DNA from 2 places in the Frigoribacterium sp. VKM Ac-2859 genome. Region 1 is predicted to be linked to the other one. Evidence: predicted binding sites of a transcription regulator. Region 1 holds the regulator's gene; the other holds the start of a gene.
What was found. The regulator LexA, encoded in region 1, represses DNA repair genes until DNA is damaged. The targets are predictions, from matches to a motif close to TCGAACANNTGTTCGA.
Positions count from the first base shown of each region.

Region 2: a site for LexA is predicted at 8,190-8,205, ahead of HQQ78_RS02725 (DNA polymerase III subunit alpha). Genes of this name have one in related genera too.

Region 1 is NZ_JABMLC010000002.1:18,281-32,528, reverse strand. Features, by position in the region: gene HQQ78_RS08040 (regulatory protein RecX) at 1-404, shown strand, start outside; gene miaB (tRNA (N6-isopentenyl adenosine(37)-C2)-methylthiotransferase MiaB) at 442-2,019, shown strand; gene miaA (tRNA (adenosine(37)-N6)-dimethylallyltransferase MiaA) at 2,021-2,932, shown strand; gene dapF (diaminopimelate epimerase) at 2,929-3,807, shown strand; gene HQQ78_RS08020 (class I SAM-dependent methyltransferase) at 3,850-4,470, opposite strand; gene hflX (GTPase HflX) at 4,547-6,094, shown strand; gene lexA (transcriptional repressor LexA) at 6,191-6,904, opposite strand; gene HQQ78_RS08005 (hypothetical protein) at 7,177-7,545, shown strand; gene HQQ78_RS08000 (histidinol-phosphate transaminase) at 7,647-8,732, shown strand; gene hisB (imidazoleglycerol-phosphate dehydratase HisB) at 8,729-9,346, shown strand; gene hisH (imidazole glycerol phosphate synthase subunit HisH) at 9,343-9,981, shown strand; gene priA (bifunctional 1-(5-phosphoribosyl)-5-((5-phosphoribosylamino)methylideneamino)imidazole-4-carboxamide isomerase/phosphoribosylanthranilate isomerase PriA) at 10,048-10,794, shown strand; gene HQQ78_RS07980 (SseB family protein) at 10,794-11,597, shown strand; gene HQQ78_RS07975 (DUF1844 domain-containing protein) at 11,655-11,987, opposite strand; gene infC (translation initiation factor IF-3) at 12,366-13,016, shown strand; gene rpmI (50S ribosomal protein L35) at 13,020-13,214, shown strand; gene rplT (50S ribosomal protein L20) at 13,245-13,631, shown strand; gene HQQ78_RS07955 (RNA methyltransferase) at 13,757-14,248, shown strand, end outside.
Region 2 is NZ_JABMLC010000001.1:578,610-592,857, reverse strand. Features, by position in the region: gene HQQ78_RS02750 (GAF domain-containing protein) at 1-1,180, opposite strand, end outside; gene HQQ78_RS02745 (NAD-dependent epimerase/dehydratase family protein) at 1,411-2,334, opposite strand; gene HQQ78_RS02740 (TetR/AcrR family transcriptional regulator) at 2,460-3,176, shown strand; gene HQQ78_RS02735 (TraR/DksA family transcriptional regulator) at 3,235-3,570, opposite strand; gene HQQ78_RS02730 (glutathione S-transferase family protein) at 3,582-4,604, opposite strand; gene HQQ78_RS02725 (DNA polymerase III subunit alpha) at 4,698-8,150, opposite strand; gene HQQ78_RS02720 (aromatic acid exporter family protein) at 8,283-9,596, shown strand; gene HQQ78_RS02715 (glucose-6-phosphate dehydrogenase) at 9,797-11,161, shown strand; gene HQQ78_RS02710 (glycoside hydrolase family 15 protein) at 11,264-13,099, opposite strand; gene pnuC (nicotinamide riboside transporter PnuC) at 13,080-13,763, opposite strand; gene HQQ78_RS02700 (DUF6504 family protein) at 13,916-14,242, opposite strand.

The DNA of each region.
Region 1 (14,248 bases):
CGCGTGACCTCGATGAATCGGTCGTCGCCGACGAGATCGCTCGGCTCGAGCGGGTGGGCCTGCTCGACGACAGCGAACTGGCCGCGACCCTGGTCCGGTCGAAGCAAGAGCGCAAGGGGCTGGGCCGCGGGGCCGTCACGTCCGAACTACGCGCCCGTGGAATCGATCCGTCGATCATCGACGAGGCGCTGTCCGACACGGACGACGACGAAGAGCAAGAACGTGCCGACGAATGGGCTCGCAAACGGGCCGGTTCGTTGCGCGGGCTCGACCGCGAGACGGCGGAGCGTCGTCTCAACGGGTACCTGATGCGCCGCGGGTACCGCTCCGAGGTCGTGCGTCGTGCCATCGAGAAGGCCCTGCCTCGGGGTGGCAGCGGTCGGGGCGGCGTCCGCTTCGAGTGATCCGCTCGGGGGTGGCGGCGATCTACACTGAGTCACCATGACGACGGTCGCCACCACCAGCATCCCCTCGCCCGTCGACGGCCCGGCCCGCACGTACGAGGTCCGTACCTTCGGGTGCCAGATGAACGTGCACGATTCGGAGCGGTTGAGTGGTTCACTCGAGGCGGCCGGCTACGTGGCCGCCGACGGAGCCGAGGCCGACATCGTCGTCATCAACACCTGCGCAGTACGCGAGAACGCCGACAAGAAGCTCTACGGGACCCTGGGGACCCTCGCCGGCCTGAAGAAGAAGCACGAAGGCATGCAGATCGCCGTCGGCGGGTGCCTGGCCCAGAAAGACAAGGACGTCATCCTCGACAGGGCGCCGTGGGTCGACGTCGTCTTCGGTACGCACAACATGGGTGCCCTGCCCACGCTGCTCGAACGCGCGCGGCACAACGACGAGGCCCAGCTCGAGATCCTCGAAGCGCTCGACGTCTTCCCTTCGACCTTGCCGACCAAGCGCGAGTCCACGCACAGCGGCTGGGTCTCGATCTCGGTCGGCTGCAACAACACCTGCACCTTCTGCATCGTCCCTTCGCTCCGAGGCAAGGAGAAGGACCGCCGCCCCGGCGACATCCTCGCCGAGGTCGGGGCGCTCGTCGACGACGGGGCCGTCGAGGTGACGCTGCTCGGGCAGAACGTGAACTCGTACGGTGTCGAGTTCGGCGATCGACTCGCCTTCGGCAAGTTGCTGCGGGCCGTCGGCGCGATCCCCGGGCTCGAGCGGGTGCGCTTCACCAGCCCGCACCCGGCGTCCTTCACCGACGACGTCATCGCCGCCATGGCCGAGACGCCCGCTGTGATGCCCCAGTTGCACATGCCCCTGCAATCGGGGTCCGACCGGGTGTTGCGGGCCATGCGACGCAGCTACCGCAGCGAGAAGTTCCTCGGCATCATCGATCGTGTGCGCGCGGCCATGCCCGACGCCGCGATCAGCACCGACATCATCGTCGGGTTCCCCGGCGAGACCGAGGACGACTTCGCCGAGACCCTCCGGGTCGTCGAGCGATCCCGGTTCGCCTCGGCGTTCACGTTCCAGTACTCGGTGCGCCCCGGGACGCCCGCGGGCGAGATGGCCGACCAGATCCCGAAGGCCGTCGTCCAAGAACGGTTCGAGCGGTTGACGGCGGTTCAGGATCGCATCTCCGCCGAAGAGAACCGTCGCCAGGTCGGGCGTCCCGTCGAGGTCCTCGTGGCCACCGGCGAGGGGCGGAAGGACGCCTCCACCCACCGTCTCTCGGGTCGCGCCGAAGACAGCCGTCTCGTCCACTTCGAGGTGCCGACGGGTGCTGCCGTTCCGCGACCCGGCGACGTCGTCAGCGTGAGGATCACCGACGCCGCGCCGTTCTACCTGCTCGCCGATGCGGTCGAGGGGCCCGAATCCCTCTACGAGGTCCGTCGCACGCGGGCGGGCGATGCCTGGGACGCCGCGCAGGCCGCCTCGTGCGGGGTGCCGTCCGGGGGTGACGCGACCCGCCCCTCCTCGGCTCGGCCGGCGAGGGTGAGCCTCGGTCTGCCCACGCTGCGGGTGGCGACGACGCCGATCTACAGCACGACCGACGACCTCCGCTGACGTGCTGGTCGCGATCGTCGGGGCGACCGGCACGGGGAAGTCCGCCTTCTCGCTGGACCTCGCCGAGGCACTGTCCGCCCGGGGCGAGACGGTCGAGATCGTCAACGCGGACGCCATGCAGCTCTACCGGGGCATGGACGTCGGCACGGCCAAACTGCCGGTCGCCGAACGGCGAGGCTTCGCGCATCATCTCCTCGACGTCCTCGACGTCACCGACGAGGCGAGCGTCGAGTGGTATCAACGCGAAGCCAGGGACCTCATCGACGGCATCGTCGCGCGAGGGGCGGTGCCGGTCCTCGTCGGCGGGTCCGGGCTCTACGTCTCGAGCGTGTTGTTCGACTTCCGGTTCCCCGGCACCGATCCTGCGATCCGGAGTCGCTACGAAGCGATCGCCGACGAGCGGGGAGCAGGGGCGCTGTACGACTTGTTGAGAGAGCGCGATCCGGCGTCCGCCACGTCGATCGGGCCATCCAACGCCAGGCGTCTCGTCCGGGCGCTCGAGGTCGGGGACCTCACCGGACGTCCCCTCTCGGGAACGCTGCCCGAGAAGTCGTCACCGTGGCGGCCGTCGAGCGTCTTCGGCGTGGCCGAGGAGCGCCCCGTGCTCGTCGAACGTCTCGACCGACGCGTCGACCAGATGTGGCGAGACGGTCTCGTCGACGAGGTACGGGGTCTGCTTCCCCTCGGGCTCGAGCGAGGGGTCACGGCGAGCCGGGCGATCGGTTACGCGCAGGCCGTCGCCCAGATCCGGGGTGAGCTCGGCGAGGGGGACGCCATCGATGCCACGGCGGCCCTCACCCGTCGCTACGCCCGCCGCCAGGCGAGCTGGTTCCGCCGGTACGACGACGTCGAGTGGTCCCGCTCGGGCGACGCCCAGGCGGTCGACCGGGCCGTGGCTAGAATCCTGGGGTGACCACCACGCTGCAGTTCACCAAGGGGCACGGCACGGGCAACGACTTCGTCTTGTTCACCGATCCCGATGCGGGCACCGACCTGAGCCCCGTCATGATCCGGGCCCTGGCGGACCGGAGGTTCGGGGTGGGCGGGGACGGGGTCATCCGTGCGGTCCGCACGGCGGCTTTGTCCACCGAGGCGGGCCTGCTCGAGACCGAGCCGCGCGCCGAGTGGTTCATGGACTACCACAACGCCGACGGCAGCCCGGCCGAGATGTGCGGCAACGGCATCCGTGTCTTCGCGCGCTACCTCCTCGAGCGGGGGCTGGTCCAGCTGGGCGAGGACGACGTGCTCGTCGTCGGCACGCGGGCCGGCGCGCGTGAGGTGCGTCGTGACGGCACGGGCTTCCGCGTCGACCTGGGGCCGTGGAGGCTCGGCGACGACGATCCGGTCGTGCGGGCGCGCGAGCTGCACGCGGCGCGTCCCGGCCTGCCGATCTCGGTGGGCAACCCCCACGTGGTGGTGGCACTCGCCGGCGACGACGAACTGGACGGTCTCGACCTGACCTACGTGCCGATCGTCGACCCGGCCCCGGCCGACGGGGCGAACGTCGAGTTCGTGGTCCCGGCGGACCCGCTCGTGGTCGACGGGCTGGGTCGCATCCGCATGCGTGTCCACGAGCGCGGCAGCGGCGAGACCCTGTCGTGCGGCACCGGTGCGGCAGCGGCCGCCCTGGCGACGCGGTACTGGGCAGGAGCCTCGGCACCCGAGGCCTGGTTGGTCGAGGTTCCCGGCGGCGTCGTGGGCGTGTCGGTGAGTCATCACGCCGATGGTGAGCACGTCTCACTCAGCGGGCCGGCCGAACTGGTCTTCACCGGCGCGCTCGAACTCTGAGCCGCGCCGGGGGCGGCGTCCAGATCTCGGCGAGAAGTCCGATCAGTCGGCGTCGCTGAGTCGCTCGGCACGCAAGATCCGGTATCCCTTGCTGGTGGAGGCGCGGGTCACGTCCACGACGCCGGTCATGGTCTCGTTCATCCAGCGCTGCAGGGAGTCGGCTCCCAGGTTCTTCTGCACGACCAGCCACGCGTCCGACCCCGCGTCGAGGCGGGGGAGCCACCGTTCGAGCAGGGAGTGCAGTTCGGCCTTGCCGACCCGGATCGGCGGATTCGACCAGATCGTCGCGAAGCGGAGATCGTCGGGAACACCGTCGGGGGTCACGGCGTTGACGTTCTCGAGGCCGACCGACCGCGCGTTCTCGCGCACGAGGTCGAGCACTCTCTCGTTCACGTCGACGGCCCAGACCGTCGCGTCGGGTGACGACAACGCGAGGCTCAGTGTGATGGGGCCCCACCCGCACCCGACGTCCAACAGATGGCCCGCCCTCGGCGGCGTCGGCGTGCCCGCCAGCAGGACCGAGGTGCCCGGGTCGACGCGGCCGGGGCTGAAGACGCCGGCAGCCGTGGTCAGGGTCAGCTCCCGGCCTGCGAGGACGACCTCGATCGTCCGGGGCTTGGCCTCGCTGCCGGGCTGGGGGGAGAAGTAGTGCTCGCTGGCCATGGTCGCCAACCTACCGAACATCCGGCAGGGCCTCGCTCCCTGCTCTCCGCACACCGAAAGGGTTAGTATCACCCCGATGACAGACCACACCACGACCCCGCTCGATCCGGAGCGGAACGACCAGCCCGACGACGTCGTCGCGCGCGTGCTCGATCGTGCAGCCCAGAGGGCATCCGGCTACACCGTGTTCTCGCCGGCTCAGGCCATCCAGACCCGCTCGTTGCACCACGACGGCGACTCCGACGGCGATCAGTCCGAGCGCGACGACCGCCAGGCGCTCCGCCGCGTGGCGGGCCTGTCGACCGAACTGCAGGACGTCACCGAGGTCGAGTACCGACAGTTGCGCCTCGAGAACGTCGTCCTGATCGGCGTCTACTCTCAGGGGTCGATGGCGGACGCCGAGAACTCCCTTCGCGAGCTCGCTGCCCTGGCCGAGACGGCGGGGGCGGTCGTGCTCGACGGACTGCTGCAGCGACGGCCGAACCCGGACCCGAGCACCTACCTGGGCAAGGGCAAGGCCGAAGAACTGCGGGGAACGGTCGCGGCCCTCGGCGCGGACACCGTCATCGCCGACACCGAACTGGCCCCCAGCCAGCGACGCGCCCTCGAGGACGTCGTCAAGGTCAAGGTGATCGACCGCACGGCCGTCATCCTCGACATCTTCAGCCAGCACGCCAAGAGCCGGGAGGGCAAGGCGCAGGTCGAACTGGCCCAACTCGAGTACCTCCTGCCCCGTCTCCGCGGTTGGGGCGAGTCGATGTCCCGCCAGGCCGGTGGACAAGTCGGAGGCGCGGGTGCCGGAATGGGCAGCCGCGGGCCCGGTGAGACCAAGATCGAGCTCGACCGGCGCCGCATCCACACCCGCATGGCCCGGCTCCGCAAGCAGATCAAAGAGATGAAGCCTGCCCGCGACGCCAAGCGAGCCAACCGTGACCGCAACGAGGTGCCCACCGTCGCCATCGCCGGGTACACGAACGCCGGGAAGTCCAGCCTCCTGAACCGGTTGACGAGCGCGGGCGTCCTCGTCGAGAACGCGCTGTTCGCGACCCTGGACGCGACGGTCCGCAAGAGCGTGACGGCTGATGGTCGTCCCTTCACGTACGCCGACACCGTCGGATTCGTCCGGAACCTCCCTCACCAGCTGGTCGAGGCATTCCGATCGACGCTCGAGGAGGTCGAGGCGTCCGACGTCATCGTGCACGTCGTCGACGGGTCGCACCCCGACCCCGCCGCCCAGCTCGCCACCGTCCGAGACGTCATCGCCGAGGTCGACGGTCGCGACATCGCCGAGATCGTCGTCTACAACAAGAGCGACCTCGTCGACGACGACCAGCGTCTCGTCCTGCTCGGACTCGAGCCGACGGCGGTCTTCGTCTCGGCACGGACAGGTGAGGGCATCGACGAGCTGCTGGCCCGCATCGCAGCCGTCCTGCCCGAACCCGAGATCGAGCTCGACCTGTTGGTGCCGTACGACCGCGGCGACGTCGTCTCCCACCTCCACGACTCGGGCCGCATCGTCAGCACGGACTACGAGGAAGAGGGCACCCGGGTCCACGCCCGGGTCTACCCGAGTGACGTCGCCGGGCTCACGCCCTACGTGGCTCCCGTGGGCGTGGGGCGCTGACGCCGAGCCCCACGTCCTCGAACGACGAAGCGCCGACCACCTGTGGTGGTCGGCGCTTCGTCGTGCGCGGGGCGGGTCGCGACCGCCGAGAGACGATCAGACGGAGCGCAACACGGCGACGACCTTGCCGAGGATCTGCGCATGGTCGCCGACGATGGGTTCGAACGCGCTGTTCCGGGGAAGCAGCCAGGTGTGGCCGTCTCTCTGGCGGAACACCTTGACGGTCGCTTCGTCGTCGAGCATGGCCGCGACGATGTCGCCGTTCTCGGCGTCCTGCTGCTGCCTCACGACGACCCAGTCCCCGTCGCAGATCGCCGCGTCGATCATCGAGTCGCCGACCACCCGCAACATGAACAGTTCGCCCTTGCCGACGAGTTGACGCGGCAGGGGCATCACGTCCTCGATCTGCTGCTCGGCCGTGATGGGGATGCCGGCGGCGATCCGTCCGACCATGGGGACGTGAGCCGTGTCGCCGTCGTCACTCGTCGTGAAGACGGTGGCCGGGGCCGCCGCCGGCGCCGTCGCGTCCATGAGGACCTCGAGGGCTCGGGGTCGGTTCGGGTCGCGGCGGATCTTGCCGGCGAGTTCGAGCTGGTTCAGCTGGTGCGTGACGCTCGACAGGGACTTGAGGCCGACGGCGTCGCCGATCTCGCGCATGCTCGGGGGATACCCGCGGTGTCCGATGCTCTCGGTGATCGCGGCGAGTATCGACTCCTGCTTCGCCGTCAACTCCTTGCGGTGGAGGACAGCCGGATCGAGCTGACGGGGGGCGTCGGTGGCCGCCTGCGGGGTGCGCTTCGGGTCGCTCATGGGTCTCCTGCCGTCGATGTCGGTGGTCCCTGTTTGACTCTTACCACCGATCGAAACCGTATCCGATCGGGCGGTGTCGACAAAACACATGTTCGAGTGTGTCGCGTTATCGCCTCCCGATCCACAGCGATTCCGTCCGGTGATACCTGTCGCGGGGGTTGAAAGCCTCGGCAATCGAATGTATGTTCGGAACACGTCTTCGTGCCCGGCATTCCCGGCCGAGTGCCGGGCACGAACTCGTCCCCTGTCTTCCACGGTGAAAGGACCACCTCATGAGCGTCACCTCAGCATCAGCAGTTGCGTCCCCCGTCGACTCGACCCGAGTCGTGCGCACGCGTCTGCGCATCACCCGGCGGGGCCGCGCGGTCGTCGCCGCGCTCGTCGCGGTCCCGCTCGTCGTCGTGGCGGGTGCGCTCGTTCTCAACGGTGGCGGCGCCGTCGCGTCCGACACGACGGGTCGCGCGGACTTCCAGCACGTGACCGTCGACGGTGGCGAGACGCTCTGGCAGGTCGCGTCCGAGATCGACCCCGACGCCGATCCTCGCGACGTCATCGCCGACCTCGTCTCGCTCAACAACCTGCCGAGCGCCGAGGTCTCCGCCGGGCAGAGCCTCGCCGTCCCCGCTCAGTACACTCGCTGAACTGCCGCCGCCGACGAGGTGGGTGGTCCGGCCCACTGACATCGTGTTCGTTCGGTGGCGACCGACCCGACACACCGTCGGCCCGCCCGTACGATGGTGGGGTGTCCTTCAGTCTCGACGACCTGCCCATCCGTGACGACCTCCGGGGGCTGACGCCCTACGGCGCTCCCCAGAAGAAGGTCCCGGTCGCTCTCAACGTCAACGAGAACACGCATCCCATCCCCGAGGACGTCGCTCGCGACATCGTCGAGTCGGTGGCCCGGGCGGTCCTCGACGTCAACAGGTACCCCGATCGTGAGTTCACGACGCTGCGCGACTCGCTGGCGGCCTACCTCGGGCACGATCTGACCCGCGACAACATCTGGGCGGCGAACGGCTCCAACGAGGTCATCCAGCAGCTCCTCCAGGCCTTCGGAGGCCCAGGCCGCTCCGTCCTGGGGTTCCCCCCCACGTATTCGATGCACTCGATCATCGCCACGGGCACCGGCAGCCGCTGGATCGAGGGTCGTCGTGACGAGGGGTTCCGCATCTCGCCCGAGACCGCGATCTCCGAGATCGAGCGCACCCGTCCCGACATCGTCTTCTTCTGCGGACCGAACAACCCCACGGGCACCCCTCTCGATCTCGCCACGATCGAGGCTGCCTACGACGCGACGGACGGCATCGTCTTTGTCGACGAGGCCTACGCCGAGTTCATGCCGGCCGACCAGCCGACGGCACTGACCCTCCTGGCCGGCCGCGAACGTCTGGTCGTGTCCCGCACGATGAGCAAGGCGTTCGCGTTCGCCGGTGCCCGGGTCGGCTACCTGGCCGCGCACCCGGCCGTGGCCGACGCGCTGCGTCTGGTGCGCCTCCCGTACCACCTCTCGTCCCTGACGCAGGCGGCGGCCGTCGCAGCGCTCTCGCACGCGAGCGAGATGCTCGCCATGGTCGACGACATTAAGGCACAGCGTGATCGCATCGTGCACGAGTTGACCGAGCTCGGGTACGAGCCGTGGCCCACCTGGTCGAACTTCGTCCTCTTCGGCGGGGTCGATGATCCGACCGACGTCTTCGAGCGCCTGCTCGAGCGGGGCGTCATCGTCCGCAACCTGGGCATCCCGAACCACCTGAGGGTCAGTGCAGGCACCGAGGCCGAGACCACCGCGTTCCTCGAGGCGCTCCGCGACATTAGGCTCTCTTCGTGACCGAGACGACCCGCGCCGCCCGTACCGCTTCCCTCTCGCGCGAGACGAGCGAGTCCAGCATCGCCCTCGCCCTCGACCTCGACGGTTCGGGCCGATCGACGATCGACTCGTCGGTGCCGTTCTTCGACCACCTCCTGACGGCGTTGTCGAAGCACTCCCTGATCGACCTCGAGGTCACCGCGAAGGGCGACACGCACATCGACGTCCACCACACCGTCGAAGACATCGGCATCACGTTCGGCACCGCGCTGAAGCAGGCGCTCGGCGACAAGTCGGGCATCTCGCGCTACGGTGACGCGCTCGTCCCGCTCGACGAGGCCCTCGTGCAGGCGGTCGTCGACGTGTCGGGGCGTCCGTACCTCGTCCACACGGGCGAGCCGGAGGGGTTCGAGTACCACCTCATCGGCGGGCACTTCACCGGCTCGATGGTCCGCCACGTCTTCGAGGCGATCACCTTCCACGCCGGCATCACCGTCCACGTCCGTGTGCTGGGCGGGCGTGATCCGCACCACATCGCCGAGGCCGAGTTCAAGGCGTTCGCCCGGGCGCTCCGCCAGGCGGTCCAGCCCGACCCGCGCGTCAGTGGCATCCCGTCGACGAAGGGCGCCCTGTGAGCGGCGCGCGTCCCTCCGTCGTCGTCCTCGACTACGGCAGCGGCAACGTCCACTCGGCCGTCAAGGCGCTCGAGTTGGCGGGTGCCGACGTCGAGTTGACGTCCGATCGCGCCCGGGTGCAGGCGGCCGACGGCCTCTTCGTCCCCGGTGTCGGCGCGTTCGCAGCCGTCATGAGCCAGCTCGAGTCCGTGCGAGGTGGCGAGCTGATCGACCGACGGCTGGCCGGCGGGCGTCCGGTCATGGGCATCTGCGTGGGCATGCAGGTCTTCTTCGAGGGCGGCGTCGAACGCGGCAACAGCACCGGTGGCCTCGGGGCGTGGCCCGGGGTGGTCGACGAACTGAAGGCTGACGTCCTGCCGCACATGGGCTGGAACACCGTCGACGTGCCCGAGGGCAGCGTGCTCTTCGACGGGGTGGCCGACGAGCGGTTCTACTTCGTCCACTCGTTCGCCGCACAAGAGTGGTCCCTCGACGTGATCCGACCCTTCACCGAACCGCACGTCACCTGGGCCGATCACGGCGGCCGTTTCGTCGCCGCCGTCGAGAACGGCCCGCTCTGGGCGACGCAGTTCCACCCCGAGAAGTCGGGCCGGCCGGGCATCCGGCTGCTCTCGAACTGGCTCGGCACCCTCTGACCCCGGCGCGACCGACCCGATCGCGCCTCCTGACCCTGCGGTGCCCGGCGCCGTGAGAGAGACGACATGAGCGAGTTCTGCACCACCCCCGCCCTGACCCTGTTCCCCGCCGTCGACGTGGCGGGCGGTCAGGCCGTGCGCCTGACCCAGGGTGAGGCCGGCAGCGAGACGAACTACGGCGACCCGGTCTCGGCAGCCGACGACTGGGCGAGCCAGGGCGCTGAATGGCTGCACCTGGTCGACCTCGACGCCGCCTTCGGGCGCGGAGACAACCGCGCCGTCATCAAGAGGGTCATCAAGCAGGTCAAGGGCGTCAACGTCGAGCTCAGCGGTGGCATCCGCGACGACAAGTCCCTCGAGGACGCGTTGAGCACCGGCGTGAAGCGCATCAACCTCGGCACCGCGGCCCTCGAGAACCCCGAGTGGGCCGCCCACGTCATCGCCGAGTACGGCGAGGCGGTGGCCGTCGGGCTCGACGTCCGGGGCACCACGCTGGCGGCGCGGGGTTGGACCGAAGAGGGCGGCGATCTCTGGGCCGTCCTCGCGCGGCTCGAAGAGGCCGGCTGTGCGCGCTACGTCGTGACCGACGTGACGAAGGACGGCACGCTCCAGGGTCCCAACGTCGACCTGTTGCGTCAGGTGATGGAGCACACCGATCGTCCGGTGATCGCCTCGGGGGGCATCTCGAGCCTCGACGACCTCGTGGCTCTCCGTGAGCTCGTGCCGCAGGGGCTCGAGGGCGCCATCGTCGGCAAGGCGCTCTACTCGGGAGCCTTCACCCTCGGCGCAGCCCTCGACGTCGCGTCGAACTGATGACGACCGCGCCGGGCGGACCGGGGCACGCACACGACGATCCCGGTCCCGGCGGAGACAGCGCCGGGCGGCCGTGGGCCGGGCGAACCTTCGACCATCACGACACGGCGCACGCCGGAGACGACGGGTGCGCCGACCCGGACCTGCTCGACGCCCTCCTCGGGTTCCGCGAGGGGCGGCTCGGAGAGAGCGACGTCGTCGACGCCCTCCGTCCGGCGCGCCTGCTCGTGCCTCTGGTCGCCGTGGCGGGGGACGAAGGTCTCGACGACCACGGTCGCCGCGTCGACAAGACGCAGGAGCTCTCCATCGTCACGGTCTCCGGTCCGGACGGCCGGGACGTGTTGCCGGCATTCACCTCGGTAGAGACCTTGACGCGGTGGCGTCCCGCTGCCCGACCGGTGCCGGTGGAGGCTCGGCGCGTGGCCCTCGCGGCCGCCTCGGAGTCGACCGACCGCATCGTGGTCGACCCTGGATCGATCACCGAGTTCGGTCTGCGTCGTCCGGCCGTCTGGGCCGTCGCGCAAGACCTCCCGTGGGTGCCGAGCCACCACGACGAAGACGTCCTGCGCGCGTTCCTCGACGCGTCACGTGACGAGGAGGCGCTGGTCAGCCTGGTCGTCGCGCCCGGCTATCGAGACGCCCGGCTCGGTGCCCCCGAGATCGTCGTCCAGCTGGGCGTGGCGCCGGGTCTGGACCGCGACGCCCTTCACGCGCTGCTACAGCGACTGCAGGCGGCCTGGGCCGCCGATCCGGTGATCGCCGACCGGGTCGACAGCATGTCGGTGAAGGTCGTCCCGGGCTGAGGACGAGCCGTCCGTCAGGGTGCGGGAGCCGGACGCGCGGTTCGGTGGACGCGCGGTTCAGTTGACGGGGCCGGTGTACTTCTCGCCGGGGCCCTGGCCGATCGCGTCGGGGATGGCCGACGCTTCCCGGAAGGCGAGTTGCAGCGATCGCAGGCCGTCGCGGAGCGCCCGGGCGTGCTGGTCGCCGATCTCGGGTGCGCTGGCGGTCACGAGTCCGGCGAGGGAGGTGATGAGCTTGCGGGCCTCGTCGAGGTCGGTCTGTCGCTGCGGATCGTCGGCCAGGCCGACCTTCACCGCGGCGGCGCTCATCAGGTGGACGCAGACGGTGTTGATGACCTCGACCGCGTTGACGTCGGCGATGTCACGGGCGGCGTCGTCACCGAAGTGCAGATCGTCCTCGAACCGCGCCGTCGCGGGGGAGGTGTCGGGCGACGTGGCCGGTGCCGGATCGCCGAAGCGGGCGTCGGGAATGGGTGCGTCGTCGGGGGAGTGGCTCACGAACTGATCCTCTGCTAAACTCGTCCAGGCTCGGAGCGTCTGCTCCGTGCGAAAGTGGAGATTCTCCCACCCGCGCTTGACCGTTAGACAAGGTTACCGGGTTGTTGGCACCCCGTTCGATCAGCACCACCGTTCCACCTCGGTCCTCGTCAGAGGCCTCGGGCAGACGGCGACCGAGCAGCCAGGGTGCGGTGTGATGCGTCGTCAGACGGTGCCCGCACGAAACTCCTCTTTCTCTGGTGAGGCCGTCCGGCCCCGCCAGATGCAGAAATGACGACAGAGGAGTTCCGCATCAGCGATCCCCGTACGAACGACCGTATCCGCGTCCCCGAGGTCCGCCTCGTCGGGCCCGCAGGTGAGCAGATCGGCGTCGTTCCCATCGCCATGGCCCTGCGTCTCGCCGCAGAGGCCGAGCTCGACCTGGTCGAGGTGGCCCCCAACTCGAAGCCTCCCGTGGCCAAGATCATGGATCACGGAAAGTTCAAGTACGAGGCTGCGCAGAAGGCGAAAGAAGCCCGTCGCAACCAGGCGAACACGATCCTCAAAGAGGTCCGTTTCCGCCTGAAGATCGACAAGCACGACTACGAGACGAAGCGCAAGCGCGCCGAGGGCTTCCTCCAGGGCGGCGACAAGGTCAAGGCCATGATCCTGTTCCGTGGTCGCGAGCAGTCGCGTCCCGACCAGGGCGTCCGCCTCCTCCAGCGCTTCGCCGAAGACGTCTCCGAGTGGGGCAGCGTCGAGTCGACGCCCACCATCGACGGTCGCAACATGGTGATGGTCATCGGCCCGCACAAGAACAAGTCCGAGGCCAAGGCCGAGGCAGAAGCTCGCAAGGCGGCCAACAAGCCGCCGAAGCACCCGACGTCCGACGAGGTCCCGGCCGATGCACCGGCCGAGCGACCGACAGAAGAAAGTAAGTAAGACATGCCCAAGCAGAAGACCCACTCCGGCGCCAAGAAGCGCTTCAAGGTCACCGGTTCCGGCAAGATCATGAAGCAGCAGGCTGGCATGCGCCACAACCTCGAGGTGAAGAGCGCCAAGCGCAAGGCTCGCCTGAACCAGGACCAGGTGCTCGCTCCCGCCGACGCCAAGGTCGCCAAGAAGCTTCTCGGTCACTGACCGCTGACACGAACGTAGAGGAACAAGAAAATGGCAAGAGTCAAGAGAGCGGTCAACGCCGCCAAGAAGCGTCGCGTCATCCTCGAGCGTGCCGAGGGTTACCGCGGTCAGCGTTCGCGCCTGTACCGCAAGGCCAAAGAGCAGGTCACGCACTCGCTCGTCTACTCGTACCGTGACCGTCGTGCGCGCAAGGGCGAGTTCCGTCGTCTGTGGATCCAGCGCATCAACGCCGCGTCGCGTGCGAACGGCCTGACCTACAACCGCCTCATCCAGGGTCTGTCCCTGGCCGGCGTCGAGGTCGACCGTCGCATCCTGGCCGAGCTGGCCGTCAACGAGCCCGCCACGTTCGCGTCGCTCGTCGCCACCGCCAAGGCCGCGCTGCCCGCCGACACCTCGGCCCCCAAGGTCGCCGCGTAGTCGCACCCGCACCACCCTCGAGGCCCGACGGCCCGACACCCACCCCGGTGTCGCCGTCGGGTCTCGTGCGTCCGCGGCACGTGGTGGTCCTCGTGCGGCATCATGGACGGGTGCCCCACGACTCCCTGCTCGACAATCCCCGTTCACCCCGAGTCCGGGCGGTGGCCAAGCTCTCGAAGCGCGACGCTCGCACCGAGACCCGCACGTTCCTGCTCGAAGGGCCGCAGTCGGTCGGTGAGGCCCTGGCCTTCCGGCCCGAGCTGATCGTCGAACTCTTCGGCACCCCGACTGCTCTCGAGCGTTACCCCGAGGTGGCGGTCGCCGCCGGGGCGGAGGGCATCGACGTCCAGTTCGTCACCGAGCCGGTGCTCGAGGCCATGGCCGACACGGTCACGCCACAGGGCATCGTCGCCGTCTGTCGGCAGTTCCCCACATCGGTCAAGGACGTCTTCGCCGCCGAGCCCAAGCTCGTCGTGATCCTCGAGGAAGTCCGCGACCCCGGCAACGCGGGCACCATCATCCGGGCCGCGGACGCCGCGGGTGCCGACGCCGTCATCATGACCGGTCGCAGCGTCGACCTCTACAACCCCAAGGTCGTCCGGTCCACGACGGGTTCG
Region 2 (14,248 bases), on a different contig from region 1:
GCGCAAGCCGACGTAGCAGTTCGAGCAGCACGCGCACGTCGTCGCGACCCGCGTCCGACTCCGAGTAGGACACCAGGCTCTCGATCGACCCGCCGGTGAGCAGGGCGTCCCGGACGGTCGCCGCGACCTCGGCCCGCAGCGCCACGACACCGGGCGCCGTGGACGAGGGCAGCGCCGGGCCGGTGTCGGCTCGCACGGCGGCGCGGTGGGCACCGCGGTCGACGAGTCCGACGAGCGCGTCGAGGTCGAGGGCCACCGGGCGGGGCAGGCGGTACGGGCGCGACAAGGGGACCAGCGTGGGGTCGAGGGCCTCGACGACGTGCCGCAGGCGCACCATCTCGGGGCGCAGGGTGGACACCGCGTCGACGTCGCCGTAGACCGCGTCGGCCAATTCGTGAGCGGTGTAGCCGGCGGTCCGGTGGGCGAGCAGGGTCATGATCTCGGAGTGCCGGGCACCCAGCGCGATGCGGCCGTCCCCGACCGTGAGGACGGCTTCGTCACGGCCCAGGGTCGTCAGGCCGGCGGGGGAGTCCGGACCGGATCGGACCGGCCGCCGGGGGGTGCGGGTCGGGAGGCGATCGACCGCAGCGAATCCCAGGAGCGCGAGGTGCGCCTCCACGGCCGCGACGGTCGCCGTGACCAGGGGCAGCGTCAACGAGCCGGCCGCCCGCTCGTCTCCCGTGATGTCGACGACTCCGATGACGTGCCCGTCGACGGGATCGTGGACCGGGACGGCCGTGCAGCTCCAGGCCCGCACGCGGTGGTTCCAGTGCTCGTCGCCGCGGATCTGCACGCCTCGGTCGAGCACGAGGGCGGTGCCCGGGGCCGAGGTGCCGACCCGCGACTCCGACCAGCCCGCACCGGCGACGAACAGCATGTCCTCGGCGCGGCGGCGGGCCGCGTGGTCGCCCTCGACCCAGAGCAGGCGTCCGTGCTCGTCGCCCAGCGCGACGAGCAGTCCCGAGCCCGAGACGTCGTCCGTGAGCAGACGACGCACCACGGGCAGCGCGAGTGCCAACGGGTGGTCCCGACGCCAGTCGTCGAGGTCGTCCTCGGGCAGCTCGAGTCGGGGCAGGCCGTCGGGATCGAGCCGGTGCCGTGAGGCGCGGTCCCACGAGTCGCGCACCACCCGGCGCTGCGGCCCGACGTCGCGGGGCGGACGGCTCGCGGTCAGCGTCATGGAGCACCAATCGTCGTCGATCGGGGCGAGTCGGCCGTCGTGCGGCGTCGTCGCCGGGGTGCTGTCAGCGTACGGTGGCGTGCGGCCGTCGGGGAAGGGCGGCGCGTGGGGGTCTGCTGTGACCTCGGGGAACCGTCGGTCCCGTCGGCAACTCCTGCTTCCCGTCGCGCCGTCGCGGGACGTCCCCGGGGGCAGGGGCCGTCGTCGTGCGGGGCGACAGGAGTCAGGACTTACCGATGCACGGCGTCGCGGGCGGCCGCGATCGTCGCGTCCAGCGCCTCGGGCCACGGGGTCGGTCCGATGTCGAGCAGGAGTTCGCTCTCGGACGAGTCCACGACGAAGGGCGAGTCGAACTGGTACTGCATCGCCCTCACCTCGCGGAGGAACGGCACCGTGCGGGTCAGGCCGGCCCACAGCAGCGGGTTCCACGGGCGGACGCGACCGGTCAGGCCGTAGCGGCGGCGCGCCTCCTCGGCGATCGCGACCCGTGAGGCGTGGGTGGCGTGCGGCGTCAGCCAGGCGCGTCCCCACTCGTCGCGGTCGATGGCGGCCACGAGGGTCGAGACGACGTCGGGCAGGTACGCCCAGGCGTGCGGCTGGGTCACGTCGCCGACCGCGTGGGCGGTGCGGCCCGCGACGAGCGGCCCGAAGAAGTCGCTGCCGAGGTGGGCGTTGCGCCCGGCACCGGGCCCGAAGTAGTCGCTCGCGCGCACCTCGACGGCCCGGACGCCCCGGTCGGCCGCGGCCAGGAGCCGCTGCCAGCTGTCGGCACGCACCCTGCCCTTCCCCTCGGCGGAGGCGAGGGGCGTGTGCTCGGTCATGGGCTCGGACACCGGCCCGTGGCCGTAGAGGTTGCCCATCAGCACGATGCGCGCCCCTGTGGTGGAGGCCGTCTCGATCAGGGCCGTGGTGATGGCCGGCCACTCGACGCCCCAGGCGGGGTAGGGCGGGTTCGAACAGACCACGATCGTGTCGACGCCGTGGGCCGCGTTCGTCAGGGCGGCGGCGTCCTTGGCGTCGAGCGTGAACGGGGCGGCCCCGGCGATCGCGGTGCCGCGGCGGGTGGCGACGCGCACGGTGTCGCCCCGCTCGGCGAGGCGGCGGACGAGGGGGGTGCCGATGGCTCCGGCTCCGACGACGAGATGGGTGGGCATGGGGTCCTCCTGGGGGCGATGAGCGAGAGCGGTGCTCTCGGATCTGACCCTAGGGTCGGGCGGCCCGATACGCAAGAGCGGTGCTCTCGTTTGTGTCGCGTGCTCTCGGACGACAGGATCGGGGCATGACCACGAACGCAGGGGACGACGGACGCGACCGGGCCGTGGGCGGCGTCCGCGAGCGGGCACGGACCGAGATCGTCGAGCGCGCCCTCGCCTCGGCCCACCGGCAGCTGGCCGAGGTGGGAGCGGCCGCCCTCTCGGTGCGCGCCGTCGCGCGCGACCTGGGCATGGCGTCCTCGGCGATCTACCGGTACTTCCCGAGCCGCGACGCCCTGCTGACCCGCCTGATCACCGACGCCTACGTCGACCTCGCCGAGGCCGCCCGTCGGGCCGAGCAGGACGTCGACCGGGCCGACCACCAGGAGCGCTTCCGCGAGACGGCCCGTGCGACCCGTCGCTGGGCGATCGCCGACCCGCACCGCTACGCCCTGCTCTACGGCTCACCCGTCCCCGGGTACGCGGCCCCCGTCGACACCGTCGAACCGGCGATCGCGGTGGGGCTGCTCCTGCTCGGGGCGGTCGACGACGCGGCGGCGAGCGGAGCCACGTTGCGGGCGATGCCCGTACGAGCCGGCCTGGCCGACGAGTTCACGCAGCTCGCCCAGGGCCTCGGGGCGTCGGTCGCCCCCGGTGTGCTGGCCGCGGGCATCACCGCCTGGACGGCCCTCTACGGGCATCTCAGCTTCGAGCTCTTCGGTCACCTCACCAACGTCGTCACCGACCGCGACGCCTGGTTCGAGTCGTTCCTCGACGAGCAGATCGCTCGCATCTGGGGCTGACGCCCCCGCCGACGCCCCCGCTGAGGGCGCGGGACGAGGCACCGGCAGGAGGCGCGGGTCAGCTCGCGCAGTCGATGCAGAGTCGGGCGGTGGGTCGCGCCTCGAGCCGAGCCTCGCCGATCCGGGCCGCACATCGCTCGCAGCGCCCGAAGGTGCCGTCGGCGAGCCGGGCCAGGGCGGCCTCGGCGTCGGCGGCGCGTTCGATGGCCGATCGCCGGACGGCGTCGAGCTGCGACCGTTCGTAGGCGATCGTGGACCCCTCGGGGTCGTGCTCGTCGTCGACGTTGGCTCCCTCGCGGGCCGCGGCCACCGCCTCCATGTCCCCGAGCAGTCGCGCGGCCAGCGCCAGGGCCTCGTCGCGTGTGGTGCGCAACCGGTCCGAGGGATCGAGCACGAGGCGGTGCCTCAGGCCCCGACGAGCGTCGGCACCTCTTCGCCGGCGCGGGGCGGTGCCGGGGGAGTGCCGTCGCCGAAGGGGCGGCCACCGAGCTGCTCGCGCCCGTGGTCGGTGAGCCATCCCGAGGCGTCCGGACCGACCGGGACGATGCCCGTGGGGTTGATGTCGGAGTGCACGACGTAGTAGTGCGCCTTGATCTGGTCGAAGTCGATCGTGTCGCCGAACCCGGGGGTCTGGAACAGGTCGCGGGCGTAGGCCCAGAGCACCGGCATCTCGCTGAGCTTGTTCCGGTTGCACTTGAAGTGCCCGTGGTAGACGGCGTCGAACCGGGCGAGCGTGGTGAACAGCCGGATGTCGGCCTCGGTGATGGTGTCGCCCACGAGGTAGCGCTGACCGGCCAGTCGCTCGGACAACCAGTCGAGCCGCTCGAAGAGGGTGCGGTAGGCCCGCTCGTAGCTCTTCTGCGACCCGGCGAAACCGGCGCGGTAGACCCCGTTGTTGACGTCGTGGAAGACCACGGCGTTCACCTCGTCGATCTCGCCGCGGAGGGCCTCGGGGTAGAGGTCGGGGGCGCCCTCGCGGTGGTGGGCGGTCCACTCGGTCGCGAAGTCGAGGGTGATCTGGGGGAAGTCGTTCGTGACGACCTTGCCGCTCGGCACGTCGACGATCGCCGGCACGGTGATGCCGCGCGGGTAGTCGGGCGTGCGGGCGAAGAACGCCTCCTGCAGGCGTTCGATGCCGAGGACGGGGTCGCGTCCGTCGGGGTCGAGGTCGAAGGTCCAGCTGCGGGCGTCGTGCGTGGGGCCGGGCAGGCCGAGCGAGATCGCGTCCTCCAGCCCGAGCAGGCGTCGCGAGATGACGCTGCGGTTCGCCCAGGGGCAGGCCCGGGCGGCGACCAGGCGGTAGCGACCGGCCTCGACCGGCCACCCGTCGACGGCATCGCGCGTGATGCGGTCTTCGATGTAGTTGGTGTCGCGGGTGTACTCCTGGCCCGGCTCGACGTAGCTGCCCTTGACCTGCTGATCGCTCATGTCGCCACCCTACGCACGGGGTGTCGGCAATTCCTGGCTGCTGCGACGTGCGCGGACGAGCGGCGGCCCCGGCCGCCGTGGTGACGACACGGGTCAGGAGTTGCCGACGGCTAGGGACGAGGAGGCGCGGGCCGCGTTCCAGTCGCGCCACATCGCCTTGAGGTCCCACGCGTTCTCGGCCTCGAGCGAGATGCCGCGCTCGCCGGTGCGACGCGTGCGTCCCTGGATCACCATCAGCTGTGTGCCGAACAGCAGCGAGCCGGCGCGGGCCTGGGCCTCCTCGAAGAACGTGGAGTCGGAGCAGCCGCTGCCGTCGTCGAGGCTGATGAAGACCACGCGTTTGCCGCTGCGCATCGGCGGGGTCTGGGTCGCGATGCGGATGCCCGCCACGAGCACGGTCGTGCCGTTCCAGTGGTCGCGCAGGTCGGCGGCGCGCACCACGCCCAGGTCGTCGAGCATGGGCCGGTAGCTCTCGATCACGTGTTCGCTGACCTCCATCGAGAGGATGTCGAGCTCGTCGGCGACCCGCTGCCGGGCGTCGACGTCGGGCGTGCCGGTCGGCACCGTGTCGGAGTCGTCGATCGAGAAGTCGAGCTGGTTCTCGACGTCGGTGGCCTTCGGGCGCGACGACCGGCCGGTGAGCGCTCGCACCCGCGCCAGGACGTCGCCGCGGGTGCGGCCGGGCCCGGCGACCGAGTCGAGCGCCCCGACCTGCGCCAGGCGCTCTAAGAGCGATCGGGACGGCGTCGCCCGCTGCCAGAAGTCGGTGATCGAGTCGTAGGGACGGTTCACGACCACCCGGGCCAGCTCGGCGTCGCTGATGCCGTGCACGTCGGCCAGCGACAGCCGCAGACCGAGGTCGCCCACCCGGGTCGGCGCGATCGGGGTCGCCGGCGGCCGGAGGCGCTCGACCCGGTAGACGTCGGTCGAGGCGTTGACGTCGAGCGGCAGCACGGGGACGCCCATGCGTCGCGCCTCGGTCAGCAGCAACCGCTTCGGGTACATGCCCGGGTCGTGGGTGAGGACGCCCGCCAGGAACTCGGCCGGGTAGTGGGTCTTCAACCACGCGCTCTGGTAGGTCGGCAGGGCGAACGCGGCCCCGTGGGCCTTGCAGAAGCCGAACGACCCGAACCCCTTGAGCGCGGCCCAGATCCGGTCGACCGCGGCGTCGTCGAAGCGTCGCCTCCCGGTCGCGGGGTCGAGGTTGCCGCGGGTGCGCTCGCGGAAGGTGGCCTCGAGCGCGTCGTCGTCGCCCTTGCCCATGTGCCGTCGGATCTCGTCGGCCTCGGCGAGCGACACCTGCATGGTCGCCTCGAGGATGCGCAGCACGTGCTCGTGGTAGATGACCACCCCGTAGCTGTCGTCGAGGAACGACGCGAAGCTCGGGTGCAGGTAGTCGGGCTGTTGGAATCCGTGCTTGGTGTCGAGGAACGGCGCGATCATGTTGCCCTTCATCGGGCCGGGCCGGAACAGCGAGATGTCGGCGATGAGGTCTTCGTAGCGGTCGGGCTGCATCTTGCCGATCAGCTCGCGCTGACCGGGGCTCTCGATCTGGAACATGCCGAGCGTGTGGGTGGTGCGGATCGCCTCGAAGGTGGGCTCGTCGTCGTGCGGGATCTCGTCGAGCTCGATCCGACCCTGGCGGTTCACGTAGGGCACGTCGACGGGCAGGGCACCGGCGAGGGCGGCACGGGGGCCGTTGACGCGTTCGATCTCGTCGAGGGCGTAGGCGAGCGAGCTCTGCATGCGGACGCCGAGGACGTCCAGCTTGAGCAGGCCGGCGTCGTTCATGTCGTACTTGTCGAACTGGCTCATCGGCAGGCCGATGCCGCTGGGCTGGACGGGGGTCGTGCTGAGCAGGTCGGAGTCGCCGAGGATGACCCCGCACGGGTGCATCGAGATGTGCCGGGGCAGACGGTCGAGCCGTTCGCTGAGGTCGACGAGCAGGTCGATCTGGTCGTTGCTCCGGGCGAGTTCGGCGATCTCGCGCAGCTCGGGTTTCTCGGCCATCGCCGTGCGCAGGTCTCGGGCGTTCGACCGCCAGACGTTCTTGGCCACGAGGTCGATCTGCTCGTCGTCGAGGCCCAGCGCGAGACCGGCGTCGCGCACCGCCCCGCGTCCGCGGTAGGTGGACTGCATCGACATGAGCGTGACCCGGTTGCTGCCGTACCGGTCGAAGATCGCCCGGTAGACCTCGTGCCGCCGCGCCGCCTCGACGTCGATGTCGATGTCGGGCAGGGTCTCGCGCTTGTTGCCGAGGAACCGTTCGAACAGCAGGTCGTGCTCGATCGGGTCGACGTTCGAGATGCGCAGCAGGTAGGTGACGAGGCTGCCCGCCCCCGATCCCCGCGCCGCGTTGCGCACCCGCAGGTCGCGCATCAGTGCGGAGACGTCGGCCACGGTGAGGAAGTACCCGGCGAAGCCGAACCCGGTGATGATGCCGAGTTCGTAGCGCATGCGGTCCTCGACCTTGTCGCGCAGGGCACGGTCGGCGTCGCCGAAGCGTTCGGTGACGCCGGCCTGGGCCTGCCGGAACAGCGCCTGGTCGGGGTCGCCGTCGACGCCGATCGCGCTGAGCTCCGGCACCTTCGGGCGGCCCCAGCCGAGGTCGGCGACGGGGTCGAGCCGGCACCGGTCGGCCAGGCGTTCGGTGGCGGCGAGCATCTCGTCGCCGACGCTGCGGGGCAACGACGAGGCGTCGCTCACCAGACGGGCCAGTCGGCGCATGTCGGCGGGGCGCTTGAGGTAGGCCTGGGCGTTCGGTTGGGGCCGGAACGAGCCGAGGGCGGCCAGGTGCCCTGCCGAGTCGAGCACGTCGGCCGTGACGGCCTCGTCGGGATCGAGGTACCGCACGGCGTTCGTGAGCACGGCCGGCACCCCGACGTGGTCGGCCAACTCGAGCATGCGGGCGGCGTGCCGGATGCTGCGGCTCTCGCCCGGCTCGGTCAGGTGGCAGACCACCTCGACCACCACGCCGCCCGGCAGCGTCGCCGCCCAGTCGGCGAGCGACGCCGCGGCCTCGCTGTGACGCCCCGCCTGGACCAGCCGGCCCACGTCGGAGTCGGGCCCCAGCAGCACGGTCGCCGCCGGCTCGGTCTCGCCCTGGACGAAGCCCCTCACCCGGGACCGGGCGATGGTCGCCACGCTGTTGGCGCTGCCGCTGGCGCGGCGGGTGGCCCGACCGTGGGACGCGCTGATCAGCCGGCACAGCGCCGCCCACCCCGCCTTCGCCGGCCCGCCGCCCCGCGCCCCGTGCGCCAGCACCACGATGCGGTCGACCCCGCCGGTGGCCCCGCCTCCGACGGCACCACCGTCCACGAACCCCTCGCGGTCGTCCCGGCAGCCCAGCTCGACCCCGACGATCGGGTCGACGCCCGCCGTCCGGCAGGCCCCGACGTGCCGGATCGCCCCGTACAGCCCGTCCCGGTCGGTGATCGCCGCCGCGTCGGCACCCGCCGCGACGGCGGCGTCGACGAGCGCCTTCGGGTGCGCCGTGCCGTGGTGGGCGCTGAACGCCGACGCGACGCGCAGGTGGGTGAAGCTCATGGTCGGTACCTCGGGCTGCTGAACCCCCGGCCGGGTCGTTCGAACAGGTGTTCGACCAGTGTACGTCGCTCCGATCGGCCGTCGCACCCCGTGGCCCGTCCCTCGGGTCCCACGGCCTGTCATCATCGGGGCATGTCCGATCGACGCCCCACCCCGACCGATCGACGCCCCACCTCGCCCGATCGACGGTCCGCCCTGCGTCGCGACGCCCGCACCGCGACCCACTGGACCCGCGTCCTGCTGGCCCAACCGCGCCTCCTGCTCGCCGTGAAGACGGCGCTCGCCGCGGCCCTCGCCTACTGGATCGCGCCGCAGGTGCCCGGCGTCGCCGCCGACTACCCGTACTACGCGCCGCTCGGCGCCGTGATCGCGATGTACCCGACCATCAAGAGCTCGCTGCGACAGGGGTTCCAGGTGCTGGTCGGCGTGGTCGTCGGCATCGCCCTCGCCACGGCGGTCTTCTCGCTGCAGGACGGTCGGCCCGGCGTGTTGGCGGTGGCGCTCGTCGTCGGGGTCGGCGTGCTCGTGGCCGGCATCCGCTGGCTCGGCGCCGGTCGTGACTGGGTGCTCACGGCCGGGTTGTTCGTGCTGCTGCTCGGCGGCGCGAACGCCGAGGCCTACTCGCTGGGCTACATCGTGCAGATCGGCGTCGGCGTCGTCGTCGGCGTCGTCGTCAACCTGGTGCTCGTGCCGCCGCTCTACGCCTCGCGAGCCGAGGAGCGCCTCCTCCGGGTGAAGGACTCGCTGGCCGACCGGGCCGACGAGGTCGCCGGCGTGTTCGAGACCCCCTGGCCCCTCGAGGACGACGAATGGGAGCGTCGCGTGGGCGTCCTGCCGAGCACCCTCCGCCGCGTCCGCGAGACCGTCGCGTACGCGGACGAGTCCCGTCGCATGAACCCGCGGTGGTTGCTCCGCCGCCGCGACCTCGGCCAGGAGTACGCGGATCTCGCCACGTACGAGCGCGTCTCGTTCCACCTGCAGGACGTCGCCGAGGTCTCGGGCATCCTCGGTCGCCGGATCGGCCGGCAGATCGGCATGCCCGACGACCTCGCGCCCGACGTCGCCCACGCCGTGCACGGCGTCGCCACCGTCATCCGACGCCACGGGGCCGACGACGTCGACGCGTTCACCGACGCCCGGCGACGCGTCGCCGACCTCTGGGACGCCGTCGACCGCCACCGGGACCGCCCGACCACGGACACGAGCGGCGGCGTCTCGATCGCCGTCTCGCTCGGACGCATCATCGCCGCGCTCGACCCCGACGACACCACCGCGCCCCGCCCCGAGGACGACGCCGCCGAGGAGGGGCGCGCGGCCGACGACGACGACACCGGCGGCCGGGTGGGCGGCACCGACAGCACGGGGCCGGTCGACGACGACAGCGCACCCCGCGACACCGCCCCGCACGACACCGTGCAGGACGGCGAGGCCGACGACGGTCGCTGACCCCGATACGGCGCTCACCCTCCGGGAGCAGTACGGTTGACCGGGCACCGGCGCCGAGACGCGACCCGTGCCCTCCGCGGCCGGGGCGGTCGACGGGAATGTCCGTCCCCCCTGTGCGTTGACACCCGTGGCCCCGAGAACCCCCGCCGCCTGATCGACCAGCGACGACACGATCGTCGCCCTCCCACGAAAGCTGCACTGTGACAGACACCACCACCCTCATCATCCTCGGAGCCAGCGGAGACCTCACCGAGCGTCTGCTGCTCCCCGGCCTCGCGAGCCTGCTCAAGAGCGACCGCGGCGTCGACGTCCAGCTCATCGGCACCGGCCGCAGCGAGCGCAGCCCCGAAGAGTGGGACGACGTCGTGAAGACCGCCTTCAACGGCGACGCCGGCAGCGACCTCGCCAAGAAGACGCTGGCGTCGAGCCGGTACATCCAGGGCGACCCGACCACGGTCGAGCACCTGAAGGCCCTGTTCGAGGCCAGCGAGGGCACGCCGGTCATGTACTTCGCCCTGCCGCCCGCCATCAGCACCAAGGTGATCCAGGCGCTCGCCGAGATCGACCTGCCCGACGGCCTGCGCCTCGCCCTCGAGAAGCCGTTCGGCTCGGACGAAGAGAGCGCCCGCGAGCTCAACGCCGAACTCCTCAAGATCGTCCCCGAGGAGCGCATCCACCGCACCGACCACTTCCTCGGTCGCGCGACGGTCCTCAACATGATCGGCCTGCGCTTCGCCAACCGCCTCTTCGAGCCGGTCTGGAACAGCGAGAACATCGAGAAGGTCGAGATCTTCTACGACGAGGTCCTCGGCCTCGAGGGTCGCGCCCAGTACTACGACAAGGCCGGCGCGCTGATCGACATGATCCAGAGCCACCTGCTGCAGGTGCTCGCCGTCATCGCGATGGACGCCCCGTCGAGCATCGACTCGGTCGAGCTGCGCAGCGAGATCGCCCGCGTCCTGCGCGCCACCTGGGTCAAAGACGCCGACCCGGTCGCCTCGAGCCGTCGCGCCCAGTACGCGGCCGGCACGATCGACGGCAAGGACGTCCCCGCCTACGCCGACGAGGACGGCGTCGACAACGAGCGCCAGACCGAGACCCTCGCCGAGGTCGAGTTCGAGGTCAAGACCCGTCGCTGGGCGGGCGTGCCGTTCATCCTGCGTTCGGGCAAGGGCATGACCAAGATCCGCAAAGAGGTGCTCATCACCTTCAAGCCGGTCCCCGCGCTTCCCGAGGGCCTCAACGGCTCGTCGACGCCCGACACGCTCCGCATCGAGATCAGCCCCGAGACGATGGAGCTCGGCGTCACCACGAACGGCTCGGGCAACCCGTTCGACCTCGAGAAGTCGACGATGTCGGTCACCCTGGGCAAGCCCGAGCTCACGCCCTACGGCGAGGTGCTCAGCGGCATCTTCCACGACGACCCGACGCTCTCGATCCGCGGCGACGTCGCCGAGCGCTGCTGGGCGATCGTCGCTCCCGTGATCGAGGCCTGGAAGGCCGACCAGGTGCCGCTCGACACCTACGCCGCCGGGTCGACCGGTCCGTCGGACTGGCCCGCCTGATCCTGGTCGCCCACTCCTGACCGGCAGACCTCGACGGCCGCCCCGCTCTCGCGAGCAGGGCGGCCGTCGTCGCGTCCGTCAGCCGAGGAGGCGCGGGTCGGGTCACCCGCGGTCGTGCGCCTTCCCGATCGCGTCGGCCGCGCGCACCAGCGCCAGGTGCGACAACGCCTGCGGGGTGTTGCCGACGTGGCGTCCCGTCGCGACCTCGATCTCCTCCGAGAGCATCCCGACGTCGTTGCAGTAGCCGACCAGCCGGTCCATCAGGGCGACGGCGTCGTCGACGCGCCCCGAGGCGGCGTACTGCTCGGCCAGCCAGAACGAGCAGGTCAAGAACGGGTTCTCCGCTCCGTCGAGGCCGTCGATGCCGCTCTCGGTGCGGTAACGCATGAGCAGGCCGTCCTGCAGCAGATCGTGCTCGATGGCGGCGACGGTGCCGAGCATCCGGGGGTCGTCGGCGGCGACGAAGCCGACCTGCGGCAGCTGCAGCAGGGACGCGTCGACCTCGGTCGTGCCGTAGTGCTGGGTGAAGGAGGCGCGGTCGGCGTTCCAGCCGCGGGTCTCGATCTCGGTGCGCACCTCGTCACGCAGCCGACGCCACCGGTCGACCGGGCCGTCGAGGCCGAACTGCTCGATGCCCTTGATGGCCCGGTCGAGAGCGGCCCAGATCATCACCCGCGAGTGGGTGAAGTGCTGCAACTCGCCGCGGATCTCCCAGATGCCGTTGTCGGGCCGGGTCCAGTTGTCCTCGACGTACTGCATGAGGGCACGCTGCAGGGGCCACGAGTACTCGCTCTCCTCGACGCCGAGCAGTCGGGCTTCGTGCAGGGCCACCATCACCTCGCCGAAGATGTCGCCCTGGTACTGCTCGTACGCGGCGTTCCCGATGCGCACCGGTGAGGCCCCGTCGTAGCCGGGCAGATGCCCGAGTTCGCTCTCGTGCAGGTACCGCTCGCCGGCCAGGCCGTACATGATCTGCACGTCGGCGGGGTCCCCGGCGATGGCACGCAGCAGCCAGCCGCGCCACCGGTCGGCCTCCTCGGCGTATCCGTGCAGGATGAGCGCCTGCAGCGTCATCGACGCGTCACGCAGCCACACGTAGCGGTAGTCCCAGTTGCGCGAGCCGCCGAACCGTTCGGGCAGGCTCGTGGTCGCCGCGGCGACGATGCCTCCGGTGTCCTCGTTGGTGAGGGCTCGGAGGATCAGGAGCGACCGGTGCACCTCGGGGGCGTAGGCCTCGGGGGCCGAGCAGCGTGAGGCCCACTCCTGCCACCAGGTGACGGTCTCGTCGATGCCGGCCGGCACGTCGAGGGGCGCCGGCGGTTCGCGATGGGACGGGTACCAGGTGAGGCTGAGGTCGACCGTCTCGCCGGGGGAGACGTCGAACGTCGCCTCGTGCGTGTGGTCGGTGGCGGTCAGCCGAGGGCCGCGGACCACGACGGCGTCGGGCCCGGCCGTGGCGACCAGGGCCGTCTCGTCGCCCTCGGGGATCTGCCGCACCCAGGGGAGGGCTGTCCCGTAGCCGAACCGGATCGCGAGGTCCACGTGGATCGAGACGGTGCCCGAGACCCCGGTCACCCGGCGGACGACGTCGGCCCGCCGGTCGCCGTAGGGCATGAGGTCGGTGACCTCGACCACGCCGGTGGGCGTCGTCCAGCGGGTGACGAGCACGAAGGTGTCGTCGACGTATCGCCGGGTCGAGGTGGCGGCGGCGTCGGAGGGGGCCACGAGCCAGCGTCCGGCGTCGTGGTCGCCGAGCAGGGCACCGAAGGTCGACGCGGAGTCGAAGCGGGGGAGGCAGAGCCAGTCGATGCTGCCGTCGGAGCCGACGAGGCCTCCGGTGTGCAGGTCGCCGATCAGTGCGTAGTTCTCGATGGGCAGGGGCATGCGCTCATCAAACCAGCGCGCGCCGGGGCCGGGATCAGCGTTGCAGCGTCGGATCGGGCCAGAGCGTCTCGACCTTGGGCTTCTGCCGCCGGGTGCGAGCCCAGACGACGAACCCCGCGAGCGTGAAGGCGCCGTAGAAGACGTACATGAACGCCGACGCGTAGTAGCCGGCGCTGAACAACAGGGGAGTGCCGACGAGGTCGACCGCGACCCAGATCAACCAGAACTCGACCCAGCCCTTGGCCATGCCGTAGGTGGCGAGGAGCGACCCGGTGAAGATCCAGGCGTCGGCCCACACGGGTTCGTACGACCCCAGCAGGCGGAACAGGGGGGTCAACGCGGCGGTGCCGCCGACGAGGACGACGACGATCAGCACCCGGTTCTTCCACCCCGCCCAGCGGGGCTCGACGGCCGCGCCGCCGGCGTCGTCGGCGTGCTTCCAGCGGTACCAGCCGTAGATCGACACCACGATGAACATCACCTGGCGTGCGGCCTGCCCGAGCAGGTTCACCGGGTTGGGGGTGTCGAACACCGCGCCGAGGAAGACGGTGAACAGCAGCGCGTTGCCCACGATGCCGATCGGCCAGGCCCAGACCTTGCGCCTCATGCCGCCGAGGGCGCTGAGCAGGCCGAAGACGTTGCCCACCACCTCGCGCCAGAGGATCGTCTGGTCGCCGATGTGCACCTGCGCGTCGAACAACCACAGCAACGGATTCATCGGGAGGCTCTCTTCGGTCGGGGAGGCGGGTGGTGCGGGACCACGGCGTCCCCGGGGCGCAGGGCGCCTGGTGCGTCAACGAGTGTGGCACGGGGGGAATTCCCGACGTCGCACGGCTCACCGGCCACGGTCGTCCGACGGACGCCCCGGGTTCAGGCGAACAGCTGCTGCTCGACCCGGTCGTCGAACACCCCGAGCAGCAACCACGAGTCGCCTCGGCCGTCGAGCGCCAGGTCGAAGGTGCCGTCGACACGGTGGGCACCGTCCGTGAGCGGCACGGCGTCGACCCGCCAGACCGTCATCTCGAGCAGGTGCGCGCTCGCCCCGCGTGGTGCCCGGGTCGCCGATCGCCACCAGTCGGTCCGAGTGACCCAGAGTTCGGGCGAACTGACGACGCCGTACACGACCCCCCGCCACTCGAAGCGCAGGGGCGCCCCGTCGGCGGTCGTCTCGACCGGGACCTTCTCGTCCACCCTCATCTGCCG